Regions from separate parts of the Skermanella rosea genome, predicted to be linked through region 2. Evidence: predicted binding sites of a transcription regulator. Region 2 holds the regulator's gene; the other holds the start of a gene.
What was found. Region 2 encodes PhoB, which activates phosphate uptake and scavenging genes when phosphate is short. Its sites were predicted from a motif close to TNTCATAAAACTGTCA; they were not measured.
Positions count from the first base shown of each region.

Region 1: ugpB (sn-glycerol-3-phosphate ABC transporter substrate-binding protein UgpB) is a predicted target of PhoB. The motif match lies at 4,783-4,798, and genes of this name have one in related genera.

Region 1 covers NZ_CP086111.1:4,400,732-4,416,379, forward strand. Annotated here, with positions in the region: gene JL101_RS20570 (chemotaxis protein CheB) at 1-757, shown strand, start outside; gene JL101_RS20575 (CheR family methyltransferase) at 779-3,049, opposite strand; gene glpK (glycerol kinase GlpK) at 3,233-4,732, shown strand; gene ugpB (sn-glycerol-3-phosphate ABC transporter substrate-binding protein UgpB) at 4,861-6,186, shown strand; gene ugpA (sn-glycerol-3-phosphate ABC transporter permease UgpA) at 6,337-7,221, shown strand; gene ugpE (sn-glycerol-3-phosphate ABC transporter permease UgpE) at 7,234-8,079, shown strand; gene JL101_RS20600 (sn-glycerol-3-phosphate import ATP-binding protein UgpC) at 8,086-9,165, shown strand; gene JL101_RS20605 (polyhydroxyalkanoate depolymerase) at 9,211-10,476, opposite strand; gene JL101_RS20610 (sulfite exporter TauE/SafE family protein) at 10,837-11,616, opposite strand; gene JL101_RS20615 (rhomboid family intramembrane serine protease) at 11,690-12,340, opposite strand; gene JL101_RS20620 (hypothetical protein) at 12,337-12,591, opposite strand; gene JL101_RS20625 (peroxiredoxin) at 12,607-13,290, opposite strand; gene JL101_RS20630 (hypothetical protein) at 13,388-14,020, opposite strand; gene JL101_RS20635 (hypothetical protein) at 14,101-14,262, opposite strand; gene JL101_RS20640 (MgtC/SapB family protein) at 14,307-14,783, opposite strand; gene JL101_RS20645 (sulfatase-like hydrolase/transferase) at 14,867-15,648, shown strand, end outside.
Region 2 covers NZ_CP086111.1:6,076,125-6,091,772, forward strand. Annotated here, with positions in the region: gene JL101_RS28470 (hypothetical protein) at 1-87, opposite strand, end outside; gene JL101_RS28475 (NADP-dependent malic enzyme) at 337-2,610, shown strand; gene JL101_RS28480 (ATP-binding protein) at 2,768-4,228, shown strand; gene JL101_RS28485 (PstS family phosphate ABC transporter substrate-binding protein) at 4,388-5,425, shown strand; gene pstC (phosphate ABC transporter permease subunit PstC) at 5,514-6,896, shown strand; gene pstA (phosphate ABC transporter permease PstA) at 6,889-8,199, shown strand; gene pstB (phosphate ABC transporter ATP-binding protein PstB) at 8,305-9,051, shown strand; gene phoU (phosphate signaling complex protein PhoU) at 9,118-9,843, shown strand; gene phoB (phosphate regulon transcriptional regulator PhoB) at 9,863-10,573, shown strand; gene JL101_RS28515 (GNAT family N-acetyltransferase) at 10,612-11,106, shown strand; gene JL101_RS28520 (DsrE family protein) at 11,120-11,539, opposite strand; gene JL101_RS28525 (HesA/MoeB/ThiF family protein) at 11,536-12,351, opposite strand; gene cysK (cysteine synthase A) at 12,639-13,610, opposite strand; gene JL101_RS28535 (RrF2 family transcriptional regulator) at 13,684-14,139, opposite strand; gene dut (dUTP diphosphatase) at 14,139-14,657, opposite strand; gene coaBC (bifunctional phosphopantothenoylcysteine decarboxylase/phosphopantothenate--cysteine ligase CoaBC) at 14,937-15,648, opposite strand, start outside.

The DNA of each region.
Region 1 (15,648 bases), 1.7 Mb from region 2:
TCTGCTGGTCAGGAGGGGACCGAAGGAGAACAGGACGCGGCCGGCCGCGGACCCGCTGTTCCGCTCGGCGGCGGCGGCCTACGGCTCGCGGGTCGTGGGACTGGTGCTGACCGGCACCCTTGACGACGGAACGGCCGGGCTGCTGGCGGTGAAGCGCTGCGGCGGCATCGCCGCGGTCCAGGATCCGGACGATGCCGCCTGGCCCGACATGCCGCGCCATGCCATGCAGAAGGTCGCGGTCGACCACTGCCTTCCCCTGGAGCGGCTGGCGGATCTCATTCGCCGGCTGTCCCTGGAACCCGCCGGACCGCAGCCGCCGATACCGGCCGACATCGAGCTGGAAGCCCGCATCGCCGAGCAGGAAATGATCGCCATGATCGAAGAGACGAGTGACAACTCCATATCGGGCCGCCCCGCCCTGATCACCTGCCCGGACTGCGGCGGGGCGATGATGGAAGTGATGGACGGCCCCCTGCTCCGGTTCCGCTGCCATATCGGCCACGCATACAGCCCTGCGACGCTGGCCGAGGCGCAGGGCGAAGCGTTCGAGCAGGCCCTCGGGATGGCGCTCCGCACCCACCACGAACGCATCAAGCTGTTCGAGCGGATGGCGGAGAACGCCACGGCGCAGGGCCAGCATCACGCGGCCGCGAAATGGACGACGGCGGCGGAGGAGGCCCGGGGCCATGTCGACGTGCTGCGGACCGTCCTGTCCAACCAGTCGCCCGCCGGCGCAGTCACGCCTGAAGCGGACTGACGCTCCGGCCGGCTGATCCGCTCAGGGCATTCCGCCCTGCTCCCGGGCACCGTCGGCCAGTTCGAGCTGCTGGCGCTCCGTCGTGTCGTGGACGATGGCGATCAGGATGGGCGGATCCTCGTCGTGCAGGTACTGCATGCAGATCTCGGCCGGATAGGGGCCGCGGTGCCGCGCATCGAGAACGGTCTCGAAGACGACCTCCTCGCTCTCCTTGGAGATCAGCGGCGCCAGCAGCTCGCGCAGCCTCTTGCTGGAAACCTCGGGCATCAGTTCCGTCAGGGCCATCTGCTTGAGCTGGTCCAGCGGATAGCCCAGCTTCCGCTCGGCGCCTCTGTTCACCAGCTGGAAGTGGAGGGTATCGGGCGACAGGATATAGACCTCGTTCAGCGATTCGCCGATGATGCGGCCGAGATACAGGTTGAAATCCTGCGTGCGGCGGAGATCGGTGACGTCGTCGATCAGCAGGACGAGGCCGCGAAGATCATTGGTGCCATACGCCAGGGGCAGTATCCGGAAACGGCAATCCAGCGTGCGGCCACGCCGATCGATCGCCTTGAACTCGATCGACTCCACTGCCTCGCGCTGGTCCAGGACCTGCCGCATCTCGGCGTTCAGCTTGAACAGGGGCAGCCCGATGTCGAGGCTGCCCAGGCGCTGGCCGATGACCTCCTCGCTCCGCAGGCCCCAGGTGTTCTCGTTCCAGCGGTTCCAGGATTTCACCCTCAGGTCGCAGTCGAGGACGATGATCCCGTTGTCCATGCTGCGCAGGACCGCTTCGGAATAGAGCCGGTATTCGGCCGTCTCCTCGGACTGGCGGCGCATCTCCTCGTTGGTGGTCTCCAACTCCTCGTTGGTCGAGCGCAGTTCCTCGTTGGTGGTCTCCAGCTCCTCGTTGGTCGACTGGAGCTCCTCGTTGGTGGTCTCCAGCTCCTCGTTGGTCGACTGAAGCTCCTCGTTGGTGGTCTCCAGTTCCTCGTTGGACGATTGCAGCTCCTCGACCGTGGTCTCCAGCGTTTCCTGGGTCACCTCCAGCTCCCGCTGGAGCAGGCGGGCCCGCGTGGTGTCATTGAACCCGAGCAGGGTCGCCATGAGCTGCCCGTCCTCGCCATGGATCGGAGAAATGTCGATCGTCAGCCAGATCGGATCCGCCGGCGGGCGGTGATAATTCTGATTGTCCAGCCGCAAGGAGCGGTTCGTGATCTGTACCTCGTCGATGCGGCTGCGCAGTTCGGTCGGGCGATAGGATATGGCGAGATCCTGGAAGGGTTTGCCGATATCCCCCGGCCCGATATCGAGCAGGCGCCGGGCCATGGTGTTGGCGAGCAGGACGTGGCCCTGGGGGCTGACCGCCAGGTAGGCCGTGGCGCTGCAGTCCACGATCGCTTCCAGCAGGCGGTTCTGGTTGACCTTGCGCACCGGGTTGTTCTCCGTCGTGACGGCCAGGCTTCCGCCGAGGCTGCGCTGCCATTCCTGGCCGACCTTCTTGAAGATCCGGCTCTTTAGATTGACCGATTCGAACAGCTTGGACCGGGCGAGCTGGGTTTCGGCCTTGCCGAGGAACAGGAAGCCGCCGGTGTTCAGCGCGTAATGCAGCCTGGGCAGGACGGCGGCCTGGGTCTTGGTATCCAGATAAATCAGCAGGTTGCGGCAGATCAGCAGGTCCACGCGGGAAATCGGGGCATCATGCACGATGTTGTGGCGCCCGAAGATGACGCACTTCCGCAACTCGCGATGGAAGACATAGTGGTTGCTGGAGCGTTCGAAATACTTGTCGAGCAGAGCAGGCGGCACGCCCTCGACATCGCGCGGGACATATGTGGCGAGCCGCGCCGTCCGCAGCGCATCCTCATCCAGGTCGTTGGCATAGATCTTCACGGACCGGCAGAAATTCTCGATGCCCAGCGCTTCGGCGAACAGCATGGCCGCCGAATAGGGCTCTTGTCCGGAGGCGCAACCGACGCTCCAGATCCGGATCGGGTGCTTGTCCTTCCTGCGCTCGATGATCTGCGGAACGACCTCCTCCTGCAGCACCCTCCAGGAGTCCGGATCGCGGAAGAAGGACGTCACGTTGATCAGCACGGTGCTGAGGAGGTTCGAGACTTCCTTGGGGTCGCTGTCGATCAGCGCGCGGTAGGTCGCGTAGTCCGGACACTCGACCTCGGCCATCCGCTGCTGGATCCGCCGTTGAAGGCTGGTCCGCTTGTATCCGCGGAAGTCGACCTGGCGCATCTCCTGCAGGTGATGGATCAGGTCTTCCAGTTCAGGGTTCGAGGGCTTCTCGTCAACCATCATGGCCTCGGCGGTGGCAGGGGCGCGGATACTAGCGCAAGGGTTTCCAATGGCCAAATCGGCTTGCGTCCGCAAAACCAGCCGGCGTTCACGCGCCATTGACACTTCGGAGCGCGGTCATCCACAGTCGGCTTCAGCGAAGGTGGAGAATGGACCACCAATAACAACAATCGACGGGGGGATATAATGGCGCAAAAGGCGGTGCATGTGCTCGCCATCGACCAGGGCACCACTTCGACCCGGGCGATCGTGTTCGACAGCGCAGGGCTGCCGGTCGCCACGGCGCAGCGCGAGCTTCGCCAGTTCTATCCCTATGACGGCTGGGTCGAGCACGACCTGGAGGATATCTGGCGCGACACCACGGTGGTCTGCCGCGCTGCGCTGGAGGAGGCGGGCCTGACCGCGGACGGCATCTCGGCGATCGGCATCACCAACCAGCGCGAGACGACGGCCCTGTGGGACCGGGCGACCGGCGAGGGCCTGCACAACGCGATCGTCTGGCAGGACCGCCGCACGGCGGAGACCTGCCGCCGGCTCCACGCCGACGGCGTCGAGGCGCTGGTGGCGGAGCGCACGGGCCTGCTGATCGATCCCTATTTCTCCGCGACCAAGCTGGGCTGGCTGCTCGACCACGTGCCCGGCGCCCGCGCGCGGGCAGAACGCGGCGAGCTGTGCTTCGGCACCATCGACAGTTTCCTGCTGTTCCGCCTGACCGGCGGAGCCGTCCACGCGACCGACGCCAGCAACGCCTCGCGCACCTTGCTGTTCGACATCCACACCCAGGACTGGGACGACGAGTTGCTGCGCCTGTTCGGCGTTCCTCGGGCGTTGCTGCCGCGCGTGCTCGACAACAGCGCCGACTTCGGCATGGCGGAAGCCGACTTCATCGGGGCTCCCGTGCCGATCACCGGGATGGCCGGCGACCAGCAGGCGGCCACCGTCGGGCAGGCCTGCTTCGAGCCGGGCATGATCAAGAGCACCTACGGCACCGGCTGCTTCGCCCTGCTGAACGTGGGCGACAAGCCGGTGCGCTCGACCAACCGGCTGCTGACCACGACGGCCTACCGGTTGGAGGGCAAGCCCGCCTACGCGGTGGAGGGCTCGATCTTCGTGGCCGGGGCCGCGGTGCAGTGGCTTCGCGACGGCATCAGGGTGATCGCCGACGCCGCGGCCTCGGAACGGCACGCCAACGACCTGCCCGATACCCAGGGCGTTTACATGGTGCCGGCCTTCACCGGGCTGGGAGCGCCCTACTGGGACCCCGACGCCCGCGGCGCCCTGATCGGGCTGACGCGGGACACCGGCATCAGCCATATCGTCCGGGCGGCGCTGGAGGCGGTCTGCTACCAGACCCGCGACCTGATGGAATGCATGGCGGCCGACGGCGGCACCCGGCCCAGCGCGCTCCGCGTGGACGGCGGCATGGTGCGGAACGACTGGCTGATGCAGTTCCTGGCCGACATCCTGGAACTGCCGGTGGAACGCCCGATCGTGACCGAGACGACGGCGCTGGGAGCGGCATACCTCGCGGGCCTGCGTACGGGAGTGTACGCCTCCCTCGACAGCGTCGCCGCCGCCTGGCAGCGGGAAAGGCTGTTCGAGCCCGCCATGCCGCCGGCCGACCGCACGCGCCTGTACGACGGATGGCGGCGGGCGGTCCGCCGCGTGCGCAGCGATCTGGCGTAACCCTGAAAAGAAGTTTAGAATGCGTCTCAACCGGCGGATGGTCATCGAAGCTTAATCGAACCGTCACGGCGGAGACATAGCGGAGGGCTAACCATTTGGCCCATCGTGAAAATCGGGAGACGAGACAAATGCAGCGCATCCACGCGACGATCGCCGTTTCGGCGTTCGCCCTTCTTGCCATGACGGTCGCCGGCACGGCCCCCGCGCACGCCCAGACCGAGATCCAGTGGTGGCACGCCATGTCGGGCGCCAACAACGAGACGGTCGAGAACCTCGCGAAGGAATTCAACGCCACGCAGAGCGAGTACAAGGTCGTCCCCGTCTACAAGGGGACCTATCCGGAGACCCTGAACGCCGGCATCGCGGCCTTCCGCGCCCGGCAGCCGCCCCACATCATCCAGGTGTTCGACGTCGGCACCGGCGTGATGATGGGTGCGCGCAGCGCGATCAAGCCGGTCGCCGAGGTGATGAAGGAAGGCGGCGAGAGCTTCGACAAGTCCAAATACCTGGCGGGCATCGTCTCGTACTATAGCGCCGCCGACGGCACCATGCTGTCCTTCCCGTTCAACAGCTCGTCGCCGATCCTGTACTACAACAAGGCGAGCTTCCGGAAGGCCGGCCTCGACCCCGAGGCGCCGCCCAAGACCTGGCCGGAAGTTTTCGAGGCGGCCAAGAAGATCAAGGCTTCGGGCCAGTCCTGCGGCATGACCACGACCTGGCCGACCTGGATCCACCTGGAGAACTTCAGCGCCTGGAACAACCTGCCCTACGCCACCGACCAGAACGGCCTGACCAGCCTGACGCCGGAACTGAAGATCAACGGCCCGCTCAACATCCGGCACTTCTCGACCCTGGCGGAGCTTCAGAAGGACGGCACCTTCCAGTACGGCGGCCGCACGTCGGAGGCAAAGGCCAAGTTCCTGAACGGCGAATGCGCCATGCTGCCGGAATCGTCGGGCGGCATCGGCGACATGGTCAAGGCCGGCCTGGATTTCGGCACCGGCAACCTGCCCTATTATCCGGAAGCGGCGGGAGCCCCGCAGAACACCGTTCCCGGGGGCGCGTCCCTGTGGGTCTTCGCCGGCAAGCCGGCCGCCGACTACAAGGGCGTCGCCCAGTTCTTCACCTACCTGTCGAAGACGGAAGTCCAGTCCAGGCTGCACCAGGTGTCGGGCTACCTGCCGGCCACCATGGCCGCCTATGAGGCGACCAAGAAGGAAGGGTTCTACGAGAAGAACCCCGGCCGGGAGATCCCGATCCAGCAGATGATGGGCAAGGAGCCGACCGAGAACTCGAAGGGCATCCGCCTCGTCAACATGCCGCAGGTCCGCGACATCCAGAACGAGGAGATCGAGGCCCTCCTGAACGGCAGGCAGGATGCCAAGACCGCGCTGGACAACGCCGTCCGGCGCTCCAACGAGGCGATCAAGGAAGCGGCCAAGGCCTACCAGTAAACCCGGCGGCCATCCCCGCACCGTAGGTCGGCCTTCGCCGAAGGCGAACGCCGACGCCATGCCCCGGCATTCCGGCATGGCGTCGGCGTCGCCCCTCCGGGTCGAGGCCGACCTACGGCGCGGCTCCGCTCGCCCTTTTCACGGATCTTCATGTCAAGACGCGTCGTCTTTCCCAACCGGCTGCTGCCGTACCTGCTGCTGGCCCCCCAGATCGCCATCACGCTGGTGTTCTTCTTCTGGCCCGCCTTCCAGGCGGTCCGCCAATCGCTCTACCGGGACGATCCTTTCGGCTTCAGCAGCCGCTTCGTGGGGTTGGACAATTTCGAGCTGGTGCTGTCCGATCCCAACTACATCAACTCGCTGAAGGTGACGGTCGTCTTCAGCCTGTCGGTCGCCGTCGTGGCGCTGGTGGTGGCGCTGCTGCTGGCGGTCATGGCCGACCGGGTGGTCAAGGGCAAGGGCGTCTACCAGACCCTGCTGATCTGGCCCTACGCCGTCGCCCCCGCGATCGCCGGCATGCTGTGGCTGTTCCTGTTCAGCCCGGCCATGGGCACGCTGGCGGTGATGCTCCAGCGCGCCGGGTTCGACTGGAACCCGCTGCTGAACGGCAACCAGGCCATGGCCATGGTCGTGGGCGCCGCCGCCTGGAAGCAGATCAGCTACAACTTCCTGTTCTTCCTGGCCGGGCTCCAGGCGATCCCGAAATCCCTGATCGAGGCCGCCGCGATCGACGGCGCCGGGCCCGGACGGCGGTTCTGGACCATCGTCTTCCCGCTGCTGTCGCCCACATCCTTCTTCCTGCTGGTGGTCAACACCGTCTACGCCTTCTTCGACACCTTCGGCATCATCCACGCGGTGACCGGCGGCGGACCGGCGCGGGCGACCGAGACCCTGGTCTACAAGGTCTACAACGACGGCTTCGTGAACCTGAACCTCGGGGCCTCCTCCGCCCAGTCGGTGATCCTGATGGTGATCGTCATCGCGCTGACCGTCGTCCAGTTCAAATATGTCGAGCGCAGGGTGCATTACGCATGATCGAGCCCCACAATGATTGAAAGGCGTCCCCTGGGCGTTCTGCTCGCCCACTTCATCCTGATCCTCGGCATCCTGATCGTCGCCTTCCCGATCTACTACACCTTCGTCGCCTCGACCCTGACCACGCCGGAGATCATGGCACCGCCCATGCCGCTGGTGCCGGGGCCGCACTTCCTGGAGAACTACGGCGGCGCCTTCGGAGGCATCGGGACCATCGGCGGCGTCGGCGTCGGCCGGCTGTTGCTGAACACGCTGGTCGTGGCGCTCGCCATCGCGGTCGGCAAGATCATCATCTCGATCCTGTCGGCCTACGCGATCGTGTTCTTCAGCTTTCCCGGCCGGATGCTGTTCTTCTGGATGATCTTCATCACGCTGATGCTGCCGGTCGAGGTGCGGATCCTGCCGACATACCAGGTGATCGTCGACCTGGGGCTGATCGACACCTACACCGGCCTGACGCTGCCGCTGATGGCGTCGGCGACCGCGACCTTCCTGTTCCGGCAGTTCTTCATGACCATCCCGGACGAGCTGATCGAGGCCGCGCGGATCGACGGCGCCGGGCCGATGCGGTTCTTCAAGGATATCCTGCTGCCGCTCTCCTACACCAACATCGCGGCGCTGTTCGTCATCCTGTTCATCTATGGCTGGACCCAGTACCTGTGGCCGCTGCTCATCACCAACGACAACGAGATGAACACGATCATCATCGGCTTGCGGAAGATGATCTCGTTCGTGGACGCGGACACGCAGTGGAACCTGATCATGGCGATCACGATCCTCGCCATGATCCCGCCGATCGCCGTCGTGGTCTTCATGCAGCGCTGGTTCGTCAAGGGCCTGGTCGATTCGGAGAAGTGAAGAAAAATGGCTGAAGTCGGTATCCGCGGCGTGCGGAAGACCTATGCGGGCGGTTTCGAGGCGATCAAGGGGATCGACTGCGCGGTCGGCGACGGCGAGTTCCTGGTCATGCTCGGGCCGTCGGGCTGCGGCAAGTCCACCCTGCTGCGCATGGTCGCCGGGCTGGAGACGATCAGCGCGGGCGAGGTCTCGATCGGCGGCCGGGTGGTCAACGACCTGGAGCCCAAGGACCGGGACATCGCCATGGTGTTCCAGAACTACGCGCTCTACCCGCACATGACCGTCTACGACAACATGGCCTATGGGCTGAAGATCCGCGGCATGTCCAAGCCGGAGATCGAGGAGCGGGTCCACAAGGCGGCGGATATCCTGGAGCTTCGGCCCTTCCTGGACCGCCGCCCCCGCCAGCTCTCCGGCGGACAGCGCCAGCGCGTCGCCATGGGCCGCGCCATCGTGCGCGAGCCCAAAGTGTTCCTGTTCGACGAGCCGCTGTCCAACCTGGACGCCAAGCTGCGCACCCAGATGCGGGTGGAGATAAACCGCCTCCAGGACCGGCTCGGCATCACCAGCCTCTACGTCACCCATGACCAGGTGGAGGCGATGACGCTCGCCGACCGCATGATGGTGATGAACGGCGGCGTCGCCGAGCAGATCGGCACGCCGATGGAGGTGTATCACCGGCCGGCCAGCACCTTCGTCGCCGGGTTCATCGGGTCGCCCGCGATGAATTTCCTGCCGGCCAGGCTGACGGCCGCGGGGGTCGAGCTGAACGGCGGCCATGCCGTGCCGCTGCCGGGGGAAACGGGAATAGCCGGCGCCGCGGGCCGGGAGGTCACCCTGGGCATCAGGCCCGAGCATCTGACGCTGGAGAGCGGTCGGGGAATCGGCGACATCGCCGTACGGGTCGAACTGGTCGAGGCCCTGGGAGCCGACACCGTGGTCCATGCCCGCCTTGCATCGAGCGGCGATCCGCTGCTCGCCCGCCTGCCCGGCAGCGCCCGCGTCGCGACGGGTGACACGCTGCACTTCGCGATCACGCCGGGGGAGGTCCACCTGTTCGACCGCCAGGGCGGCCGCAGGCTCTGAGGCATTGCTGCCGGAGGGGCGGCGTGGCGTCGCCCCTCCTTCTTCCTACTCCGCCGCGACCTGCTGCGACGCCGGAGGCGCGAAGCGGCCGGAGGTGTCGTGGGTCAGCATGAAGTCGCGGACCTTCGGCAGGATCTGCTCGCGCCACCGGCGGCCGTTGAAGATGCCGTAATGGCCGACGCCCTTCTGCAGATGGTCGCCGCGCTTCTCGGCCGGCAGGCTGGAGACGATCTGGTGGGCGGCGCGGGTCTGGCCGGGGGCCGAGATGTCGTCCAGTTCGCCTTCGACCGTCATCATCGCGGTGTGCCGGATCGCCGAGGGATCGACGCGCTGGCCCTGCCACTGCATGGTGCCCTTGGGCAGAGAGTGCTTCTGGAACACGTTCTCGACGGTCTGGAGGTAGAATTCCGCCGGGAGATCCATCACCGACAGGTACTCGTCGTAGAACTTGCGGTGCTGCTCGGCGCTGTCGCCGTCGCCCTGGATCAGGTGCTGGTACAGCTTGACGTGCTCGCCCACATGGCGGTCCAGGTTCATCGACATGAAGCCGGTGAGCTGGATGAAGCCGGGATAGACTTGGCGCAGGCCGCCGGGGTAATAGGCCGGGACGGTCTGGATGACGTTGCGCTCGAACCAGCTCAGCGGCTTGTTCTCGGCCAGCTCGGTCACGACCGTCGGCGCCGCCGTGGTGTCGATCGGGCCGCCCATCAGGATCATGCTGGCGGGCTGGTTCGGATCGTCGTTCTGGGCCATCAGCGACACCGCGCACAGCACCGGCACGGTCGGCTGGCAGACAGCCATCACATGGGTGTGCGGACCCAGGTGCCCCATGAACTCGATCAGGTAGCTGATATAGTCGTCCAGGTCGAACTTGCCGCGTGACAGCGGGATCTTGCGGGCGTCGAGCCAGTCCGTGATGTAGACGTCGTGCTCCGGCAGCAGGGCCTGGACCGTGCCGCGCAGCAGGGTGGCGTGGTGGCCGGACATCGGCGCCACGACCAGCACGGGGGGATGCACCTTGTCGGTGTCCCGCTCGAAATGGATCAGGTCGCAGAACGGCTTGCGAAGCACGGGGACTTCCCGGACAGCCACCTCGACGCCATCGACTTTGGTGGTCGGAAGGCCGAATTCCGGTTTGCCGAACCGCCGCGTCGTCCGCTCGAACAGCTCGGCCCCGGCGGCGATCGTGCGCCCGATCCGGGTGTAGGAGGCCGGCATGAACGGATTCTGGAAAGCGGTCTGGGTGGCCTCCGCCATCAGGCGTACGGGATACCAGGCCGCGTGCTGGAGATCATAGAGCTGGTAGAGCAAGATTCCCCTCACATACACCGTTTGAGTGACGCCGCGGCGTTCGTTTTTTGCTGCGCTGCGATCCTGCGACTTGTTGCCGCTTACCCTTGCGAACAGCTTGATGTAGCAATTGTTTCATAGTCGTAAATATGAACTATCGAACCATTGATAGCCGCAGCGCAGCTTAAATGTGCCGCAGAGCAGGAAAGTTGCGCGCTGCCGGCATATCCCGCAACAAAAAAGTTCGGCATTTGATCGGTCTTAATGCCGCATGGTCATGCCGACCCCAACAACCGTAGCACCAACGGATATGTCGCGGGTGCGAAGCAGTTCACACCCTTTTGCCGTATGCTTTGGATCGGGTTACGGGATCTGCCAGTGTCAGGCGACCATACGCCAGGCCATGTAGCCGAGCACGCCGGCATTGGCCGCCATGATCAGCGGGGCGACCCGGGCGACCACGCCGCGGAAATTCCGCCCGGCCACGTGCCCGGCCAGCCCGACCGCCAGCAGGCTCGGCACCGTGCCGGCGGCGAAGGCCACCATGCCGAAGGCGCCGGCCACCGGGCTGCCGCTGGCCGCTGCGACCGCGACCGCGCCATAGAGCAGCCCGCAGGGGATGAAGCCCAGCGCCAGCCCGAGGCCGTAGCCGCGCCAGCCGGTCGGCCGGCCGAACAGCGGCTTGGCCAGACCGCTCACATGGTCGGCCCACCGGCGCCGGACCCTGCCGCCGGAGCTCTTGCCCGAGCGGGGAGCCCGGCCGAGGAGGCCGCCCAGGGCCTGGACCAGGAAGAACAGCGCGGCGAAGACCAGCAGCGCCCCGGTGACCCAGCGCAGGCCCGGCACGGCGCCGATGCCGCCGGCCAGCAGCGCCGCCGCCGCGCCGATCCCCGCATATGTCGTTGCGCGCCCGAAATGGTACGGCAGGACCGCGGCGCCGGTCAGCCGGTGGAACTCGGTCATCCGGCTGGCGGGGACCCCTTCGAGCCGCGTCGCGACCTGGGCCAGGACGAAGGGGCCGCACATCCCGGCGCAGTGGGACCAGCCGCCGACCAGGCCGGCCATGAACAGGCTGGCGAACAGCCCGCCGTCGCGGCCGAAATCCACCCCGCATTGCTGCAGGCCCGCGTCGATCAGGGTCAGTACGGTATGCTGGTCCATCGTGCCGGTTCGTCTCGCTGCGGGATACCCGCCCCACATCAGCGTATCGGGGCGCCGGGAACAATGACGTACGTCAAGGCCGGAGACCGAACCGCCCGCGAAAATGCCGGAAAGGCAGGACCAGGATCGTTCCGGTTATGAAACCGCCGAGATGCGACCACCAGGCGACCATGGCCTCCAGGTCTCCGGCCACCGCTTCCAGGCCCTGGATGCCGAGCCAGCCGCCGAGCGCCACGTAAACAGGCACGGGCAGGGAAATCCGCCTTCCCGGCAGGACCAGGATCAGCCACGCCTTGGGATGGAGCATGACGGCGGCGGCCAGCAGGCCGGAGATCGCGCCGCTCGCCCCGACCACCGGATCGATCGAGGCGGGGTCATGCAGGATCTCCGCGCCCGCCCCGCCCAGCCCGCACAGCAGGTAGAACAGGCCGTAGCGGACATGGCCCAGGGCCATCTCGACGCTGTCCCCGAACAGCCACAGGAACAGCATGTTGCCGGCCAGGTGCCAGACGTCGGCGTGCAGGAACATGGAAGACAGCAGGCTGAAGGCCCAGCCCAGCGACGGAACGTCGGGCGGCAGCAGGCGGGCGCCGGTGACCACGGCCGGAACCATCGAGAAGCCGAGCACGAAGTTCCATGCCGCGGGTCCGGACAGGGCCTCCTGGACCAGGAAGGCAAGGACGCACAGGGCGACGATCGTGACCGTCGCATAGGGCGGCCTCACGCCGGCCCGCTCCCCTCGTCGAGGTCCAGCGCCTCCCGCCCCAGATCGGTCAGCCGCCATCCCGCCCCGTCGCCCTCGATCAGCTTCGCCCTGCCGGTCTCCCGCACGGTGGCGCGGACCCGGTGCAGCGGCAGCCCGGCCGCCGCCGCGATCTCCTCCGGCGCCGCGAACGCCGCGCCGCGGCGGGCCATGTCGGCCAGCACGCGGCGCGCCACCTCCGTCAGGGTGCCGTCGGGGTTGATGCAGGCCATGCGCCCGGCGCCCGCTCAGCCCTTCGAGCCGGGAGCCGGCACGGTGGTCTTGCAGAACCACCAGTCCGTGCACTCGTAGCCCAGACCCTTGCGCGCCTCGGCGTCCTCGACGGTGCGCGGAGGCGGGACGATCACGGACTCTCCGGGCCGCCAGTTGGCCGGGGTGGCGACCCTGTGCCGGTCGGTGGTCTGGAGCGCATCGATCAGCCGCAGGATCTCGTCCGTGTTGCGGCCGGTGGTCAGCGGATAATAGATCATGGCGCGCAGGACGCCCTTGTCGTCGATGACGAACAGGCAGCGGCTGGTCTCGGTGGAACTTTCCTCGGGGTTGATCATCCCATAGAGCGATGCGACCTCCCGGTTGCCGTCGGCGATCACCGGGAACGGGATCTCGACGCCGAACTTGTCGCGGATCGCCTGGACCCAGGCGAGATGGCTGTAGATGCTGTCGATCGACAGGCCCAGCAGCTCGGTGTTCCGCTCCTTCAGGGCCGGGGCCATGCGGGCGAACTCGATGAACTCGGTGGTGCAGACCGGCGTGAAGTCGGCCGGATGGGAGAACAGGACGACCCAGGTCCCGCGATAGTCCTCCAGGGCCAGCCGCCCCTGGGTGGTCTCGGCCTCGAAGGCGGGCGCCATGGCGTTCAGGCGCGGCAGGGCGGTCTGGATGTGATAGTCGCCGGTGGTGCTGTGTTCCACTGTGTTCCTCCGCGGGCTCGGGCTGGTACCGTATCGGCACCCGCTTTTACCCGAGCCCGCGGCCGAAAGGTATGCGCTTATCGGGGGTGGTGCCGGATCACGCGACCGTGCCGGTCGCGGCGGGCGCCGGGTCGGCCTTGGCGACCTCGTGGACCTCGACCGGGCGGCTGGCGTGCTTGCGCAGGATGCCGGTCACCTTGGCCTCGTCGGCGGTTCCCGGCTTCCCGGGACTGTCCAGCGTCACCCACATCAGGATACCGCCCTTGTCCAGGTGTTCCTGAAGCCAATCGTTGCGCTTGTCGCCGATCCATTGGGACATCACCGATCCCAACGCGCCGCCGCCGACACCGGCCGCCGCGGCTCCCAGTCCCGCCACCAGGGCGGTGCCTCCGGTCGCGACGATGGCCCCGGCGGCGACCAGCGCGCCGATATAGGCGGGGGCGGCCATGGCGGCGCCCACCCCATTGCCGACCTCCTCCGGGGCGACATAGGACTGGCGCGGCGCGTTCGGGTCGTCCTTCGCCTCGTCGACGGTCCGGTAGGTACGCCCGAGCTTTTCGGTCACGGCCGCGTCGCTGGACATCAAGCTGATGGCGGCGCCGTCGACCCCGGACAGGGTCAGTTCGTCGACCGCGGCTTCAAGCGATTCGGTGCTGCCGAAAACGGCTATGGCTTCGCGCACCGAGGGCAGGTCCGTACCGCCGGACGCGGTGCCGTTGGCGTATGTCATTCCAGATCCTCCGTTTCGGTCCCGTAGGACGCTTGCGGAGGCAATTGGTTCCCGATGGCCGGCTTGCAAGCCGCCCCCTATCATGCGGCCGGAACGGGGACGGCCGGACGCTCCCAACCCGTACGCGGGACCATGGGCGATGGCTTGGGAGCCGGCCAGAGGACGTACAGCGCCGCCACGACGACCGCGACCTTAAGGATCAGCGCAAGCGCCACCTTGATGAGGAATGGAGTATTCGGCATGCCGCCATCCTGACGGCAGGATCGGGCCGGCGCCTTGATCTCCGTCAATCGCTCCGGTCCTGGTGGAACACCCATTTCTCCACGAAATGCAACCCGGTCAGGATCACCGCCGCGAAGATCGTGATCATCAACGCCAGGGCGTGGAGCCCCGCTCCCGCTCCGACCCCAACGGCGCTGCACAGCCAGATGTTGACGGCGGTGGTGAGGCCATGGACGTCCCGCCGGGCCTGGATGATGACGCCGGCGCTGATGAAGCCGATGGCCTGGGCCAGTCCCTGGACGATGCGCAGCGGGTCCATGTCGGTATGGCCCGCCGCCTTCAGCATCTCGAAGATCTCCAGGGTGACCAGCGTCGTGCCGGCCGAGCTGAGCGCCACCAGCATGTGGGTGCGCAATCCGGCCGACTTGCCCCGGATCTCCCGGTCGATGCCCAGCACCATGCCGCAGAACGATGCCACCGCGAGCCGGAACGCCATTTCCGACAGCGGCGTGATGGTCCGGAACTCCGCCGCGAAGTCCATCGATCACCCTTCGCGTTTGCCGTGGATTTGACTCAATGGGGCGGTCATCTACACTCCTTGATGAAGGTTCGGTGAAAGCGCTGATGGCCCCTGTATCCAGAGCACCCTCCCCGGTAACATTTGTCTCAACCTTCGGGTTCCTGCTCGCCTGGGCCTATCTCAGCCTGGTGCTGAACATGCCCAACTGGACCGGCGATCTGCTGGGCCCCAACCATGTCAGCCCGTCGCTGGAGGTCGCCGCGATCTTCGGCCTGTTGGCGCTGGCATCGGCCGCCGGGGGCCGGGCCGGCCGGGGCCTCAGCGTGGCGCTGGCCTGGGCGGCGCTGCTCCTGGGGGCGCTGCGCCTCGCCGACATCACCAGCCACATGCTGATCGGCCGGCCCGTCAACCTGTCGCTCGACCTCATGCTGCTGCCGGCGATCCTGGAAGTGCTGGCCGGGGCCGCCAGCGTCCCGGAACTGGTCGCCGCCGCGGCGGCGGTGCCGGCACTCCTGGCCGCGCTGTTCCTCCTGAACCTTCTGGCGATCCGGACGGCCGCGAGGTTCCTGGAACGTCGGCCGAACCGGCTGCTGTTCGCCGGGGCCTTGTCCGCCCTGGCGGTACCGACCCTGTTCGGCCTGCACCCCTATGCGCCGCTCGACCAGGGATCGGTGGCGCTGCTCCGCTGGCAGGTCGCCCAGGCCGCGAGCGCGTCGGCGCTGCGGGCGGAGCATCTCGCCGGCTTCCGGACCGATCCGTTCGCCGGCCTGTCCGACGACGCCGTGCTGGCGCACCTGGGGCGGCGGGATGTCCATGTCATGTTCTTCGAGTCCTACGGCGAAACGGTGCTGGTCGATCCGCGCTACCGTTCCGTGATCGAACCGAC
Region 2 (15,648 bases):
CTCCCACCGCGTCGCATTGTCGCTGCCCGAGCAGCCGCCGAGGATCAGCAGGGCCGCCGCTGCCGGGGAAAACGCATTCCGGATCATTGTTTCTCCTTGCCGCGGCCTGTCCCGAAGATGCTTAACCAACTAACGGTTAATCGCCGCCCCGGGCAATCCAGTCATGCGATTACAACCGTCTTGCGGAGCGATTTCACTATGATACCGTTCACCACAAGATAACAGGCCTACCTCCCCCTGCCTTTCGTCATGGGTGACAGGGGAAGATCCGGCCGCCACCACGATCGCCCGCGGCCCAGTCCCTGCGCCGGCCGCTGGCCGTCCATGAGGAAACGTATGTCCGACCAAGACAAGCGCGTGACCGAGGAGGAAGCTCTCCTGCTTCACTCCAGCGGCCGCCCCGGTAAGCTCGAGATCGCCCCGACCAAGCCGCTGACCACCCAGCGCGACCTGTCGCTGGCATATTCGCCGGGCGTCGCCGTGCCGTGCCTGCGCATCCAGGAAGATCCTTCGACCGCCTACGACTACACGGCCAAGGGCAACATCGTCGCGGTGATCTCCAACGGCACCGCGGTGCTGGGGCTGGGCGACCTGGGCGCGCTGGCGTCGAAGCCGGTGATGGAGGGCAAGGCCGTCCTGTTCAAGCGCTTCGCCGACGTCGACGGCATCGACCTGGAGGTGGACACCTCCGACGTGGACGAGTTCATCAACTGCGTGCGCTTCCTGGGGCCGTCGTTCGGCGGCATCAACCTGGAGGACATCAAGGCGCCGGACTGCTTCATCATCGAGCAGCGCCTGCGCGAGGTGATGGACATCCCCGTCTTCCACGACGACCAGCACGGCACCGCGATCATCGCCGCCGCCGGCCTGATCAACGCGCTGCACCTGACCGGCCGCCGGATCGAAGACATCAAGATGGTGATCAACGGCGCCGGTGCCGCCGCGATCGCCTGCGTCGAGCTGTTCAAGTCCATGGGCCTGCCCCATGACAGCGCGATCCTGTGCGACACCAAGGGCGTGATCTACCAGGGCCGCACCAACAGCATGAACCAGTGGAAGTCGGCGCACGCGGTCAGGACCGAGGCGCGGACCCTGGCCGAGGCGCTGGAAGGCGCCGACGTGTTCCTGGGGCTGTCGGCCAAGGGCGCCGTCACCCAGGACATGGTCAGGTCCATGGCCGCCAAGCCGCTGATCTTCGCGCTGGCCAACCCCGACCCGGAGATCACCCCGGAGGAGGTGCGCGCGGTGCGGTCCGACGCGATCATCGCGACCGGCCGGTCCGACTATCCCAACCAGATCAACAACGTCCTGGGCTTCCCCTACATCTTCCGCGGGGCGCTCGACGTGCGCGCCTCGACCATCAACGACGCGATGAAGATCGCCGCCGCCCGCGCCATCGCGGCGCTCGCGCGCGAGGACGTGCCGGACGAGGTGGACGCGGCCTATTCCGGCCGCCGGCTGCGCTACGGCTCGGAATACATCATCCCGGTGCCGTTCGACCCGCGCCTGATCGTGACGATCCCGCCGGCGGTGGCCCAGGCCGCGATGGAGAGCGGCGTCGCGCGCAAGCCGATCATCGACATGACCGGCTACCGCAACGGGCTGCGCACCCGGCTCGACCCGACCGCCGACAGCCTCCAGCTGATCTTCGAGAAGGTCAAGGCCAACCCCCGGCGCGTCGTCTTCGCCGAGGGCGAGGAGGAGCGGGCGATCCGCGCCGCCCTGGCCTACCGCGCCGCCGGCTACGGCACGCCGATCCTGATCGGCCGCGAGGAGGTGATCCGCGACCAGGTCGTGGCGCTGGGCCTGTCGCCGGAGCAGACCGGGCTGGAGATCCACAATGCCCGCCTGTCCGACGCCAACCGGCGCTATACCGACTACCTCTACCGCCGGCTCCAGCGCCGGGGCACGCTGCACCGCGACTGCCAGCGGATGGTCAACCAGGACCGCAACGTCTTCGCGGCGCTGATGGTCGCCCAGGGCGACGCCGACGCCATGGTGACCGGCCTGACCCGAAGCTTCGCGACCTGCTACAAGGACATCACCCTGGTGATCGACCCCCGGGCCGGCCAGCGCGTGTTCGGCGTGTCGGTGGTGGTGACCCGGAAGCGCACCGTCTTCATCGCCGACACCACGGTGAACGAGCTGCCGACCACCGAGGAATTGGCGGAGATCGCGGTCCAGACCGCGGCCAAGGCGCGCCAGATGGGCCACGAACCCCGAGTCGCGTTCCTGTCCTTCTCCAATTTCGGCCAGTACATGCGCGGGCGTGCCGAGCATGTGCGGGACGCGGTGGCGCTGCTCGACCAGCGGCGGATCGACTTCGAGTACGACGGCGAGATGTCGGCCGACGTGGCGCTCGACCACGACCTGATGAAGCGGCTCTACCCGTTCTGCCGCCTGTCGGGTCCCGCCAACGTGCTGGTCATGCCGGCGCTGCACGCGGCCAACATCGGGGCCAAGCTGCTGCAGAAGATGGGCGGCGGCCAGTTGGTCGGCCCGCTGCTGATAGGCCTGGACAAGCCGGCGCAGGTTGTCCAGATGGGCGCGTCCGTGTCGGACATCGTCAACGCGGCGGCGCTGGCGGCGCACGACTCGCTGCAGTGGTGACCGGTTTCCGGGACCGGGCCCCTCCCACGCGGGAGGGGTCCTTATCTTGCCCGGAGATTAATCTTTTGTGACGCATGTCCCTGCGGGCATGAAACGGTGTAATGTGTGGTCTAGTAACGACCGTTCATTGCTTGCGCCCCGCCCGCCCCGTGCCATCATGCCCTCACCGGTAGTCCCGACGACGATACCGCTCCTTCTCGGCGGACCCCTGGTGCTGGCGCTCGGCATCGTCCTGCTGGGGCTCGCCGCGGTGGGCGCCATCACCTGGGGCGCCGCCGCGGTGGGGTTGCTGTCCGCGGTCGCGGCGGCGGCGCTGGCGACGCGCGTCTACCGGCGCGACGCCGCCGACGTCGCCACGTATCTCCAGTCCCTGGGGGAGGCCGGGGGCGCCGTCCCCATGCCCGAAGGACTTTCACCGACCGCCCGCCTGCTCGCGGCGTCGGCCTCCAGGACCCACGGCGAGTGGCTGGAGCGTGGCGAACGGTTGCGCGCCGGGCTCGAAGCCAACGAGCAGATCCTCGAGGCGCTCCACGACCCGCTGATCCTGATCGCGTCGGACCGGCGGGTGACGCTGGCCAACATGGCGGCGCGCGGCCTGTTCGGCGACCGCATGGCCGACCGCGACCTGGCGGCGACGCTCCGCAACCCGCACCTGCTGGGCGCGGTCGACGCCGTGCTGGCCGGCGGCGCCTCGCGCATGGTCGAGTTCACCCTGCCGGTTCCGGTGGAGCGGGTGTTCGAGGCGCGGGTCAAGCCGTTCCGCCGCGACGGGTCCACCATCATCATCCTGACCCTGCACGACATCACCGCGATCAAGCGGTCGGAGCAGATGCGCGCCGACTTCGTGGCCAATGCCAGCCACGAGCTGCGCACGCCGCTCGCCACCCTGCTGGGCTTCATCGAGACCCTGCGCGGCCCGGCGCGCGACGACGCCGAAGCGCGCGACCGCTTCCTGGGCATCATGCACGACCAGTCCGGCCGCATGTCGCGGCTGGTCAACGACCTGCTCTCCCTGTCCAGGATCGAGCTGGACGAGCACACGGCACCCACCGGCCGGGCCGACCTGGGGCGCCTCGCCCGCGGCGCCGTCGCGGCGCTGGAGCTGAAGGCCGCAGCACGCCGCATCCGGCTGCACCTGGACCTGCCGGACCGGCTGCCCCCGGTCACCGGCGACGAGGACCAGCTCGCCCAGGTCCTGCAGAACCTGATCGACAACGCGGTCAAGTACACCCGCGACGGCACCGAGGTGCGGATCGCCCTGGCGCTGGTCGAGCCCGGCGGGGGCGGGCCGGCGAGCGCCGTGGTGCCGCTTCCCGCCGGGGGCCGGCGCGCGGCGCCCATGGTCTCGGCCTCCGTGTCCGATTGCGGCGAGGGCATCGCCCGCATGCACCTGCCGCGCCTGACCGAACGGTTCTACCGGGTGGACCCCGCGCGCAGCCGGCAGCTCGGCGGCACCGGCCTCGGCCTCGCGATCGTCAAGCACATCGTCAACCGCCACCGCGGCCGCCTGACGATCGAGAGCGATGTGGGAAAGGGCAGCACCTTCACGGTTTTCCTCCCGGTCGCGGCCGAGGAAAAGGCCGCCGATACCCGCAGGGCAGGCGGCTCCGCGGCATAGTCGCCTCCCGGTCGCGGGTGTCATCAAACTGTCATTCCACCGTAGTAATTGTATCGCCGATCGCCGTTAAGGTCCGCGCCGAAGCCGCAGGTACTCAGGTGCTGCGGGAAAACAGGGCTTTTGGTCCGTATTTTGGCGAATTGGCTGGAGGATTAGATCGTGATCAACAAGAAGCTCGCCGTGGCGGCGCTCGCCGCCCTCGCTTCGACCGTCGCGCTGACGGGTGGCGCCCAGGCCCAGGGCCGCGACCAGATCCGCGTCGTCGGCTCGTCCACGGTGTTCCCCTTCACCAGCGCGGTCGCGGAGACCTTCGGCCGGACCGGCAAGTTCAAGACCCCGGTCGTCGAGTCCACCGGCACCGGCGGCGGCATCAAGCAGTTCTGCGCCGGCGTCGGCGTCCAGCACCCGGACCTGACCAACGCGTCCCGCCGCATCAAGAAGACGGAACTGGAAAGCTGCGCCGCCAACGGCGTCACCACCGTCAGCGAGCTGGAAGTGGGCTTCGACGGCATCGTCTTCGCCAACTCCAAGGCCGCGACGAACACCGACTACACCATCAAGCAGCTCTGGCAGGCGCTCGCCAAGCAGGTCGTGGTGGACGGCAAGGTCGTCGCCAACCCCTACAAGACCTGGAACCAGATCGACCCGTCCCTGCCCAACAAGGAGATCGAGGTGCTCGGCCCGCCCCCGACCTCGGGCACCCGCGACGCCTTCGTCGAGCTGGTGATGGACGTCGGCTGCAACCAGTTCCCGGAAGTCAAGGCCCTGCCGGCCGACCAGAAGAAGGCGGTCTGCGAGCAGGTCCGCGAGGACGGCGCCTATGTGGAAGCCGGTGAGAACGACAACCTGATCGTCCAGAAGCTGGTCGCCAACAAGGACGCGTACGGCATCTTCGGCTACAGCTTCCTCGACCAGAACATGGACAAGCTGCAGGGCGCCAGGATCAACGGCGTGGCACCCGAGCTGGACAACATCGCGGACGCCAAGTACCCGGTCGCCCGCTCCATGTACGTGTATGTCAAGAACCAGCACGTGGACGTCATCCCCGGCGTCCGCGAGTTCTTGGCCGAGTACACCAGCGAGAAGGCGTTCGGCGAGGACGGCTACCTGGAGGCCAAGGGCCTGATCCCGCTGCCCAAGGCCAAGCGCGAGAAGGTCCGGACCGGCATCCTGAACCTGACCCCGGTCACGATGTAATCGTCCGCTCCCCGGCTGCCGGCGCCTTCCGCGCCGGCAGCCGGGGAGTTTCCGGCAGACAGTCGCCCTCAAATCCCGACGGGTCCCGATGTCAGTATCACTCTTCCTAGCGGTTCTCGCCGTGCTGGCGTTTGTGGGATTCCAGCTCGGCAAGTCCCGGGCGGTCGTCACGGCCGGCGGCAAGCTTTCCAGGCTGCACTCCGTGCCGTCCTATTACGGCCTCTACGTCGCCCTGTGGGTCGGCCTGCCGGCCCTGATGCTGTTCGCCCTGTGGACCGGCCTCGAAGGGTCGATCGTGGACGGCATGGTCCGCTCCAGCCTGCCGGCCGCCATGGCGGGATTGTCGCCGCAGGAAATCAACCTGATCATGGTCGACATCCACAACTTGGCCTACGGCAACATCACCAGCCGCGTGCCCGACCCGGCCCTGCTGGCGGCGGCGGAGCACTACAAGGGCCTCCGGGAGATCGGCAACGGCGCCCTCGCCGTCGTCATGCTGGCCGTCGCCTGCGCCGGCCTCTACTACGCCCGGCAGCGGATCGAACCCGGCCTGCGCGCTCGCAACCTGGTCGAGAAGGTCGTCAATATCTTCCTGATCCTGTGCTCGCTGGTGGCGATCCTGACCACGGTCGGCATCGTCCTGTCGCTGCTGTTCGAGGCGATCCGGTTCTTCACCAAGGTGCCCCCGGCCGAGTTCCTGTTCGGCCTCCATTGGAGCCCGCAGACCGCGATCCGCGCCGACCAGGTGGCGTCCGACGGGTCGTTCGGCGCCGTGCCGCTGTTCACCGGCACCCTGCTGATCGCCTCGATCGCCATGGTGGTCGCGGTGCCGCTGGGCCTGATGAGCGCCATCTACATGTCGGAATACGCGCCGGCCAAGGTGCGCGGCACGGTCAAGCCCGTCCTGGAGATCCTGGCCGGCATCCCGACGGTGGTCTACGGCTTCTTCGCCGCCCTGACCATGGCGCCCTTCGTGCGCGACGTGGGCCAGAGCTTCGGGCTCGGCGTCAGCTCGGAGTCGGCGCTCGCCGCCGGCGTCGTGATGGGCGTCATGATCATTCCCTTCGTCAGCTCGCTGTCGGACGACATCATCAACGCGGTGCCCCAGTCCCTGCGCGACGGCTCCTACGGGCTCGGCGCCACCAAGTCGGAGACGATCCGGCAGGTGGTGCTTCCGGCGGCGCTTCCCGGCATCGTCGGCGGCGTCCTGCTGGCGGTCAGCCGCGCGATCGGCGAGACCATGATCGTCGTGATGGCCGCCGGTCTCGCCGCCAATCTGTCGGCCAACCCGTTGGACGCGGTCAGCACAGTCACCGTCCAGATCGCCACCCTGCTGGTCGGCGACCAGGAGTTCGACAGCGCCAAGACCCTTTCGGCCTTCGGCCTCGGCCTCGTGCTGTTCACCGTCACCCTCGGCCTGAACATCATCGCCCTCCGGGTGGTGCAGAAGTATCGGGAAAAATATGACTGACATCATCAGCACACCCCGGGCGGCCGCGCCGTACCAGACCGACGACTTCGCCGCCCGGCTGAAGAAGCGCTACGCCGCCGAGCGGCGCTTCAAGATGTACGGCATGGCCGCGATCGGCGTGGCGCTGGCCATGCTGGCGGTCCTGCTCGCCAGCATCGTGGCCCAGGGTTACACCGCCTTCGCCCAGCACGACTTGGCGCTGGAGGTCTATTTCGACCCGGCCGAGATCGACCCGCAGGGAACCCGCGACCCGGACACCCTGTCCAACGCCAACTACGCGGCCCTGGCGCGCAACGCGCTGCTGGCGGTCTTCCCCGAGGTGGAGTCCAGGACAGACCGGCGCCGGCTGACCGCCATGATCAGCAACGGCGCCGCGTTCGAGCTGCGCCAGATGGTCATGGACGACCCGTCCCTGATCGGGACCCGCAAGTCCGTGAACCTGGCCCTGGCGAGCGACTATGACCAGCTCCTCAAGGGCAACATCGACCGTCGTGTGCCGGAGACCGACCGCAAGGTGACCGACCAGCAGATCGCCTGGATCGACAAGCTGGTCGCCAACGGCAACATCGTGAACGGCTTCAACTGGCGGCTCTTCCTCAACGGCGACAGCCGCGACCCTGAGCTGGCGGGCCTGAAGGCGGGATTGGTCGGCTCGCTGCTGACTCTGATGGTGACGCTCGGCCTCGCGATCCCGATCGGCATCTCCGCCGCGGTCTACCTGGAGGAGTTCGCGCCGAAGAACAAGCTGACCGACCTGATCGAGGTCAACATCAACAACCTCGCGGCGGTGCCCTCGATCGTGTTCGGCCTGCTCGGCCTCGCGGTGTTCCTCAACGTCTTCAACATGCCCCGGTCGGCCCCGGTGGTCGGCGGCATCGTGCTGGCGCTGATGACGCTGCCGACCATCATCATCGCCGGCCGCGCGGCGCTGAAGGCGGTTCCGCCGTCGATCCGGGAGGCGGCGCTGGGCGTCGGCGCCTCGCCGCTCCAGGTGGTGACCCACCACGTGCTGCCGCTCGCGATGCCCGGCATCCTGACCGGCGTCATCATCGGCATGGCCCACGCGCTCGGCGAGACGGCGCCGCTCCTGATGATCGGCATGATCGCCTTCATCGTGGACACCCCCTCGGGCTTCGGCGACGCCGCGACGGTGCTGCCGGTGCAGATCTTCATGTGGGCCGACAGCCCGGAACGCGGCTTCGTCGAGCGCACTTCCGCCGCGATCATGGTCCTCCTGGCCTTCCTGATCGCGATGAACGCGATCGCCGTCGTCCTGCGCAAGCACTTTGAAAGGCGTTGGTAAATGACCGCCCATACACAAATCGGCCGAACACAGACCGGAACCAGCGCCATCCCCGGCGTCGAGGCGCGCTCCGCCGCCGGCATCCTGGCCGGCGCCGCGAACAAGATGGATGCCAAGCAGGTCAAGGTGTACTACGGCGCCAAGCAGGCGCTGAAGGGCATCGACCTGGCGATCCCGGAACGGCAGGTCACCGCGCTGATCGGCCCGTCGGGCTGCGGCAAGTCCACGTTCCTGCGCTGCCTCAACCGCATGAACGACACGATCGGCATCGCCCGCATCGAGGGCCTGATCACGCTGGACGGCCAGGACATATACGACCGCGAGATCGACCCGGTCCAGCTCCGCGCCCGGGTCGGCATGGTGTTCCAGAAGCCCAACCCGTTTCCCAAGTCGATCTACGACAACATCGCCTACGGTCCCCGCATCCACGGCCTCGCCAGCCGGCGGGAGGAGATGGACGAGATCGTCGCCAAGAGCCTGCAGCGCGCCGGCCTGTGGAACGAGGTGAAGGACCGCCTGAAGGAACCGGGCACCGGCCTGTCCGGCGGCCAGCAGCAGCGCCTCTGCATCGCCCGCGCCATCGCGGTCAGCCCCGAGGTGATCCTGATGGACGAGCCGTGCTCGGCCCTCGACCCGATCGCGACCGCCCATGTGGAGGAGCTGATCGACGAGCTGCGGGAGAACTACACCATCGTGATCGTCACCCACAACATGCAGCAGGCGGCCCGCGTCTCCCAGCGGACGGCGTTCTTCCACCTGGGCGACATGGTCGAGGTGGGCGACACCGAGGAGATCTTCACCAATCCCCGCGACGAGCGGACCCAGGGCTACATCACCGGCCGCTACGGCTGATCCGGCCCGCCGGCTTGATCGGCGGGACGTCATTCGGGATAATCGGGCAATTCAGGGAAGCGGCGCATGAGCAACGAGCACATCGTCAAGTCGTTCGCGCAGGAACTGCAGCGGCTGGCGAATCTGATCACGCAGATGGGCGGCGTCGCCGAGGCCCAGGTGGAGGCGGCCGTGCAGGCCGTGGTCCGCCGCGACACGACCATCGCGGCCCAGGTGATGCAGTCCGACCTCCGGGTCGACGGCTACGAGCGGGACGTCGACGCGGAGACCCTGCGCCTGCTGGCGCTGCGCCAGCCCATGGCGTCCGACCTGCGCGAGATCGTGTCGGCCCTGAAGATCGCCGCCGACCTGGAGCGGATCGGCGACTACGCCGCCAACATCGCCAAGCGGTCGATCGCCCTGGCCCAGGTGCCGCCGGTCCGCCCGGCCGCGGCGATCCCCCGGATGGGCCGGCTGGTCCAGGAGATCATGAAGGACGTGCTCGACGCCTTCATCGAGCGCGACGTGGAGAAGGCGGTCGCCGCGCGCCGCCGCGACGAGGAGCTGGACGACCTCTACACCAGCCTGTTCCGCGAAGTGCTGACCTACATGATGGAAGACCCGCGCAACATCACCCCCTGCACGCACCTGCTGTTCATCGCGAAGAACCTGGAGCGGATCGGCGACCACGCGACCAACATCGCCGAGACGATCCATTTCCTGGTGATCGGCCATCCGCTGACGACGGAACGCCCCAAGGGCGACGAAAGCAGCTATGCTGTCGTCACCCCCGGGACGGAATCGCAGGGCTAGTATTGGAACAAGGCATCCCATGAATTCGGCGCTGAAACCCCTCGTCCTCATCGTCGAGGACGAGGCGGACCTCGTAACGCTCCTCAAGTACAATCTGGAGAAGGAAAGCTTCCGCACCCTCTCCGCGGGCGACGGCGAGGAGGCCCTGCTCCTCGCCGCCGAGCAGACGCCCAACATCGTCCTGCTGGACTGGATGCTGCCGCTGATGTCCGGCCTCGAGGTGTGCCGCCAGATGCGGCGCAATCCCAAGACCCGCGACATCCCGATCATCATGCTGACCGCCCGCGGCGAGGAGGCGGACAAGGTCCGCGGCCTCAATTCCGGGGCCGACGACTATATCGCCAAGCCCTTCTCTCCGACCGAGCTGGTCGCCCGGATGCGCGCCGTCCTCCGCCGCGCCAGCCCCGGCCTGGCGGAGGAGCTGCTGCGGTTCAACGACGTGGTGATGGACCTCGCGGCCCACCGGGTGCGCCGCCAGGGCCGCGACATCCACCTGGGGCCGACCGAATTCCGCCTGCTGCGCCATTTCATGCAGCATCCCGGCCGGGTTTTCTCGCGCGAGCAGCTGCTCGACCTGGTCTGGGGACACGACGTCTATGTGGAGCCCCGCACCGTCGACGTGCATATCCGCCGGCTGCGCAAGGCGCTGAACGAGGAAAACGACAACGACCTGATCCGCACCGTCCGCTCGGCGGGCTACGCGCTCGACGTGAAGGGCGGCGGCGCCTGATCCCGGTCCTGGAGACACCCCGGCTGGTCCTGCGCCCGCTGGAGCTTTCCGACGCCGGCGCGGTCCAGGACGTCTTTCCCCGGTGGGAGATCGTGCGGTTCCTCGCCGGCCATGTCCCGTGGCCCTATCCGGCCGACGGCGCCCTGTCCTACATCCGGGACGTGGCGCTTCCCGCCATGGAGCGGGGAACGGAATGGCACTGGTCCATCAGGCCCCGGCCGGATCCGGACCGGCTGATCGGCGTCATCAGCCTGATGGACAAGCCCGACGACAACCGCGGGCTCTGGCTCGACCCCGCCTGGCAGGGGCGGGGCCTGATGACGGAGGCAAGCGCCGCCGCCATCCATTTCTGGTTCGAAGCCCTCGGCCGGCCCGTCCTCAGGGTCCAGAAGGCCGAGATCAACCTGCGCTCCCGCCGGCTGTCGGAGCGCGACGGCATGCGGCTGGTCGGAACCCATGACAGGGATTTCGTCTCCGGCCGCTTCCCCGCCGGGATCTGGGAAATCACCCGGGAAGAGTGGCGCCGCCGGTAACCGGCCGGCGGAGTCAGACGAACAGCATGTTGCCGTCGCCGGGCGCCCCGTTCAGCAGCGTGACGACGCCGCCGGTCACCACCGGCACGTCGTCGCGCAGGGCGGACGCGTCCAGGCCGATCGCCTTCAGCGCCATCTCGCAGACCATCACCGTGACGCCCAGGGCGACGCAGGCCTCCAGCAGTTCCTCGAACTCGGCGAGGCCGCTGCGGCCGAAATGGGCGTTGCGCTCCTCCGGCGACGAGCCGTCGTCGGCAGGGTCCAGCCCGCGCCAGCCGCCGCCGGCCTTCAGCGCCAGGACCGCCCGTCCGGTGAAGAACAGGGTGGCCTTGCGGTTGGTCGCCGCCGCGGCGCTCGCCATCACCAGCGCGTAGTGGACCCGGTCGAACCCGCCGGAGAACACCACCAGCGACAGCGTCGAAGCCCCGCTCATGGCAGGGCTCCCTCAGGCCCGGACGGGTGCCCGGACAGGTCCGTGATGGTCGGATGGTGCCCGCACAGCGGGCACTCCGGATCGGGCTGGACCCGGACCTTGTGGAAGCTGGTGTGGAGCGCGTCGTACATCAGCAACTGCCCCGACAGGCTGTCCCCGACGCCGAGCAGCTCCTTCAGGACCTCGATCGCCTGGATCGAGCCGACGGCGCCGGCCAGCGCGCCCAGCACGCCGCCCTCGGCGCAGCTCGGCACCAGCCCGCGCGGCGGCGGTTCGCGGAAGATGCAGCGGTAGCAGGGGTTGGGACCGCCCAGATAGGATTTGAAGGTGGAGATCTGCCCGTCGAACCGCAGCATAGCCGCCGATACCAGCGTCCGGCCGCCGAGATGGCAGGCGTCCGCCAGCAGGTACCGGGCGGCGAAATTGTCGGTTCCGTCGGCCACCACGTCGTAGTCGGCGATCAGCCCCATGGCGTTGGCCGCGGTCAGCCGCTCCCGGTGGATTTCGAGCCGGACGTCCGGGTTGATGGCTTCCAGCCGCGCCTTTGCGCTCTCCACCTTGGGCGTCCCGATCGCGGCGGTGTCGTGGATGATCTGGCGCTGCAGGTTGGACAGGTCGACCACATCGGGGTCGATCACCCCGAGGACACCCACCCCCGCCGCCGCGAGATAGAGCAGGAGCGGCGATCCCAGCCCGCCGGCCCCTACCACCAGTACCCGCGACTTCAGCAGCACCTCCTGCCCGATGCCGCCGACCTCCGGCAGGATGATGTGGCGGGCGTAGCGCTCGACCTGCGCGTCGGTAAAATCCATAAGGTGCTGACCTGGTGTTTGCTAGTTTCCGCCCGCCGGTCTCCAGCGGGAAGGGAACACTTCCGTTTCATCCTGGCCGGACTTCTTCCCGTCAGTTTGCGCGTGGATGCGCGGGTCAAGCCCGCGCATGACGAAAAAGGAGCCAGCCGGACCCGCCCGTCACCGGACCCACATGCCAAGGCCTCCCAAGCACGGGAGGCAGGCGAAGGCTCCCTTTTCCGTCATGGCCGGACTTGATCCGGCCATCCACGCGCGAACTTCCTCCTGGAAGAAACCCGACTTCTGCCTTACTCCAGCCCCTCGAACAGGGCGGTCGACAGGTAACGCTCGGCGAACGACGGGATGATCACGACGATCAGCTTGCCCTCGTTCTCCGGCCGCTGGCCGACCTCGATCGCCGCCGCCAGCGCGGCGCCCGACGAGATGCCGACCGCCAGGCCCTCGACCCGGGCCGCCTTGCGGGCGGTCTCGAAGGCGCGCTGGTTGGAAATGCGCAGCACCTCGTCGATCAGGTCCTTCTTCAGGATGTCGGGCACGAAGCCGGCGCCGATGCCCTGGATCTTGTGCGGGCCGGGCAGGCCGCCCGACAGCACCGGGCTGTCCTCCGGCTCGACCGCGATGACCTTGAAGTCGGGCTTGCGCTGCTTGATCACCTCGCCGACGCCGGTCAGCGTGCCGCCGGTGCCGACGCCGCTGATCAGGATGTCGGCCTTGCCGGCGGTGTCGCGCCAGATCTCCTCGGCCGTGGTGGCGCGGTGGATCGCCGGGTTGGCCGAGTTCTTGAACTGCTGGGTGATGAAGGCGTTGGGGGTCGACTCGACCAGTTCCTCGGCCTTGCGGATGGCGCCCTTCATGCCTTCGGACGCGGGCGTCAGCTCCAGCTCGGCGCCCAGCAGCTTCAGCATCTTGCGGCGCTCGACCGACATGCTCTCCGGCATGGTCAGGATCAGCCGGTAGCCCTTGGCCGCGGCGACGAAGGCCAGCGCGATGCCGGTATTGCCCGAGGTCGGCTCGACCAGGGTGGTCTTGCCCGGCTCGATCTTGCCCTCGGCCTCGGCCGCCTCGATCATCGCCAGCCCGATGCGGTCCTTGACGCTGGACAGCGGGTTGAAGAATTCGAGCTTGCCGACGATGTCCGCCTTGACCCCGTACTCGGAAGCCAGCCGCCGGACGCGGACCAGCGGCGTCGCCCCGATCGTATCCAGGATGCTGTCGTAGATCCTGCCCCGGAATTCAGGTCCGTGTTCTGGAGCCGCCATGGTATTCCACCCTTCGCAACTGTTAAATCTTGGAAATCACAGATAATCCAATCTAATATCTCGGACCCGGATTTTAAATGCTGAAATCGATCTTGGCGTGGGTTTCGCTCTCGATGCCGGCCTGGTTGGCGCGCAGGCACAGGTCCTCGATCGTGATGTCGTCGAGCTGGGTCATGCAGTCGTCCTGGAGCTGCAGCCAGATCGGCCGGACGACCTTCAGGCCGAGGATCGACCCGGTCGGCTCCTCGACGGGATCGGTCGCGGTCTCCATGGCGCGGACCACCCGGACGATCTCGCCAATGCTGATCCGCCGCCGTTCCCGGGCCAGGCGGTAGCCACCGCGCGGACCCCGCACCCCCGCCAGCACCCCGGCGCGGACGAGTTGCTGGAGCACCTGTTCCAGGTAGCGCTTCGGGATTCCCTGGCGGCGCGTGATCTCGCCGCTCTGCACCGGCTCGCTGCCGGCATTGTAGGCGATGTCGAGGACCGCCTCGATCGCGAACATCAGCTTCTTCGAGATGCGCAGCATCAGTCTTGTCCTTTTTCGTCCACGCCGGCCCTGTCCGTCCCGGCCGTCCCGGTAGACCCGAAACCGCCGGTGCCGCGGGCGCTCTCCTCCAGGGTCTCGGCGAGGTCCCAGGCGACCCGGGTGTAAGGGGCGATCACCAATTGGGCGACGCGCATGCTGCGCTCCACGGTGAAGGGCCGTTCCCCGTGATTGATCAGGATGACGCCGACCTCGCCGCGATAGTCCGCGTCGATCGTGCCGGGGCTGTTCAGCACCGTGATGCCGTGACGCAGCGCCAGACCCGACCGCGGGCGGACCTGCGCCTCGTAGCCGGCGGGCAGCGCCAGCGCGAAGCCGGTCGGGATCAGCGCCCGGGCGCCCGGCTCCAGCACCACGGGATCGGAGACGGCGGCCGACAGGTCCATGCCGGCGGAATGCTCCGTCGCATAGGACGGCAGGTCCAGGCCGGCACCGTTGGGAAGGCGCGTCACGGCCACCGCCAGGGCGGCCGGTGCATCGGGTTTTGCATCAGGGATCATGCGCTGTAGATAGCGCAGATATCACACAATGTAACAGGTAAATCGACCCCCGCAGCGAAAAAATCCGCTTCCCGGCGGCGCCTGGAGCTGTGCCCGATCAGGTCGATCCGCCCGGGGCAGCCGAACCGATGCATTGGGCCACGGCCCAAACTACGATCGATGACCCGCATCACCTCCGCCCTGCATCAAACCGTAGGTTGGGCCGTGGCCCAACGCATCGCGGCGACTGGAACGGCAGGCAATGTGGACCGGAGCGGCTCAACCTGATCGGGTGACGCTCTACTCCGCCCCCGTGCCCACCAGATGGTCCGCGATGGCGGCGGCCAAGCGCTGGGCGACCTCCTCCTTGGACAGCGGCGGCCAGTCCTCCAGGGTGTCCCCGCGCAGCAGGTGGACCGTGTTGCTGGTTCCGCCGAAGGTCCCGCTGGACGGGGAGACGTCGTTGGCGACGATCCAGTCGCAGCCCTTGCGCGCCAGCTTGGCCCGGGCGTGCGCGACAACCTTCTCGGTCTCGGCGGCGAACCCGACGACCAGACCCGGCCGCATCCGGCCCGGGCGGGACAGGGTGGCCAGGATGTCCGGGTTCTCGGCCAGTTCCAGCGCCGGCAGCTGGCCGCCGTCCTTCTTCAGCTTCTGGCTCGACATGGCCCGCACCCTCCAGTCCGCGACCGCCGCGGCGCAGACCGCGATATCGACCGGCAGCGCGTCCTGGCAGGCGGCCAGCATGTCGCGGGCGCTCTCCACATGGACCATGGCGACGCCGTCGGGGTCCGGCTCCCGCGTCGGCCCGCTGACCAGGGTGACCGAGGCGCCCAGCCGCGCCAGGGCCGCCGCGATGGCGTGCCCCTGCTTGCCCGACGATCGGTTGGCGATGTAGCGGACGGGATCGATCGGCTCGTGGGTCGGCCCGCTGGTCACCAGCGCCCGCCACCCCCTCAGCGGCCCCGGAGCCTCCTCCCTGGGCGCCGCGGCGCGCCCGAAGAAGGCGGCG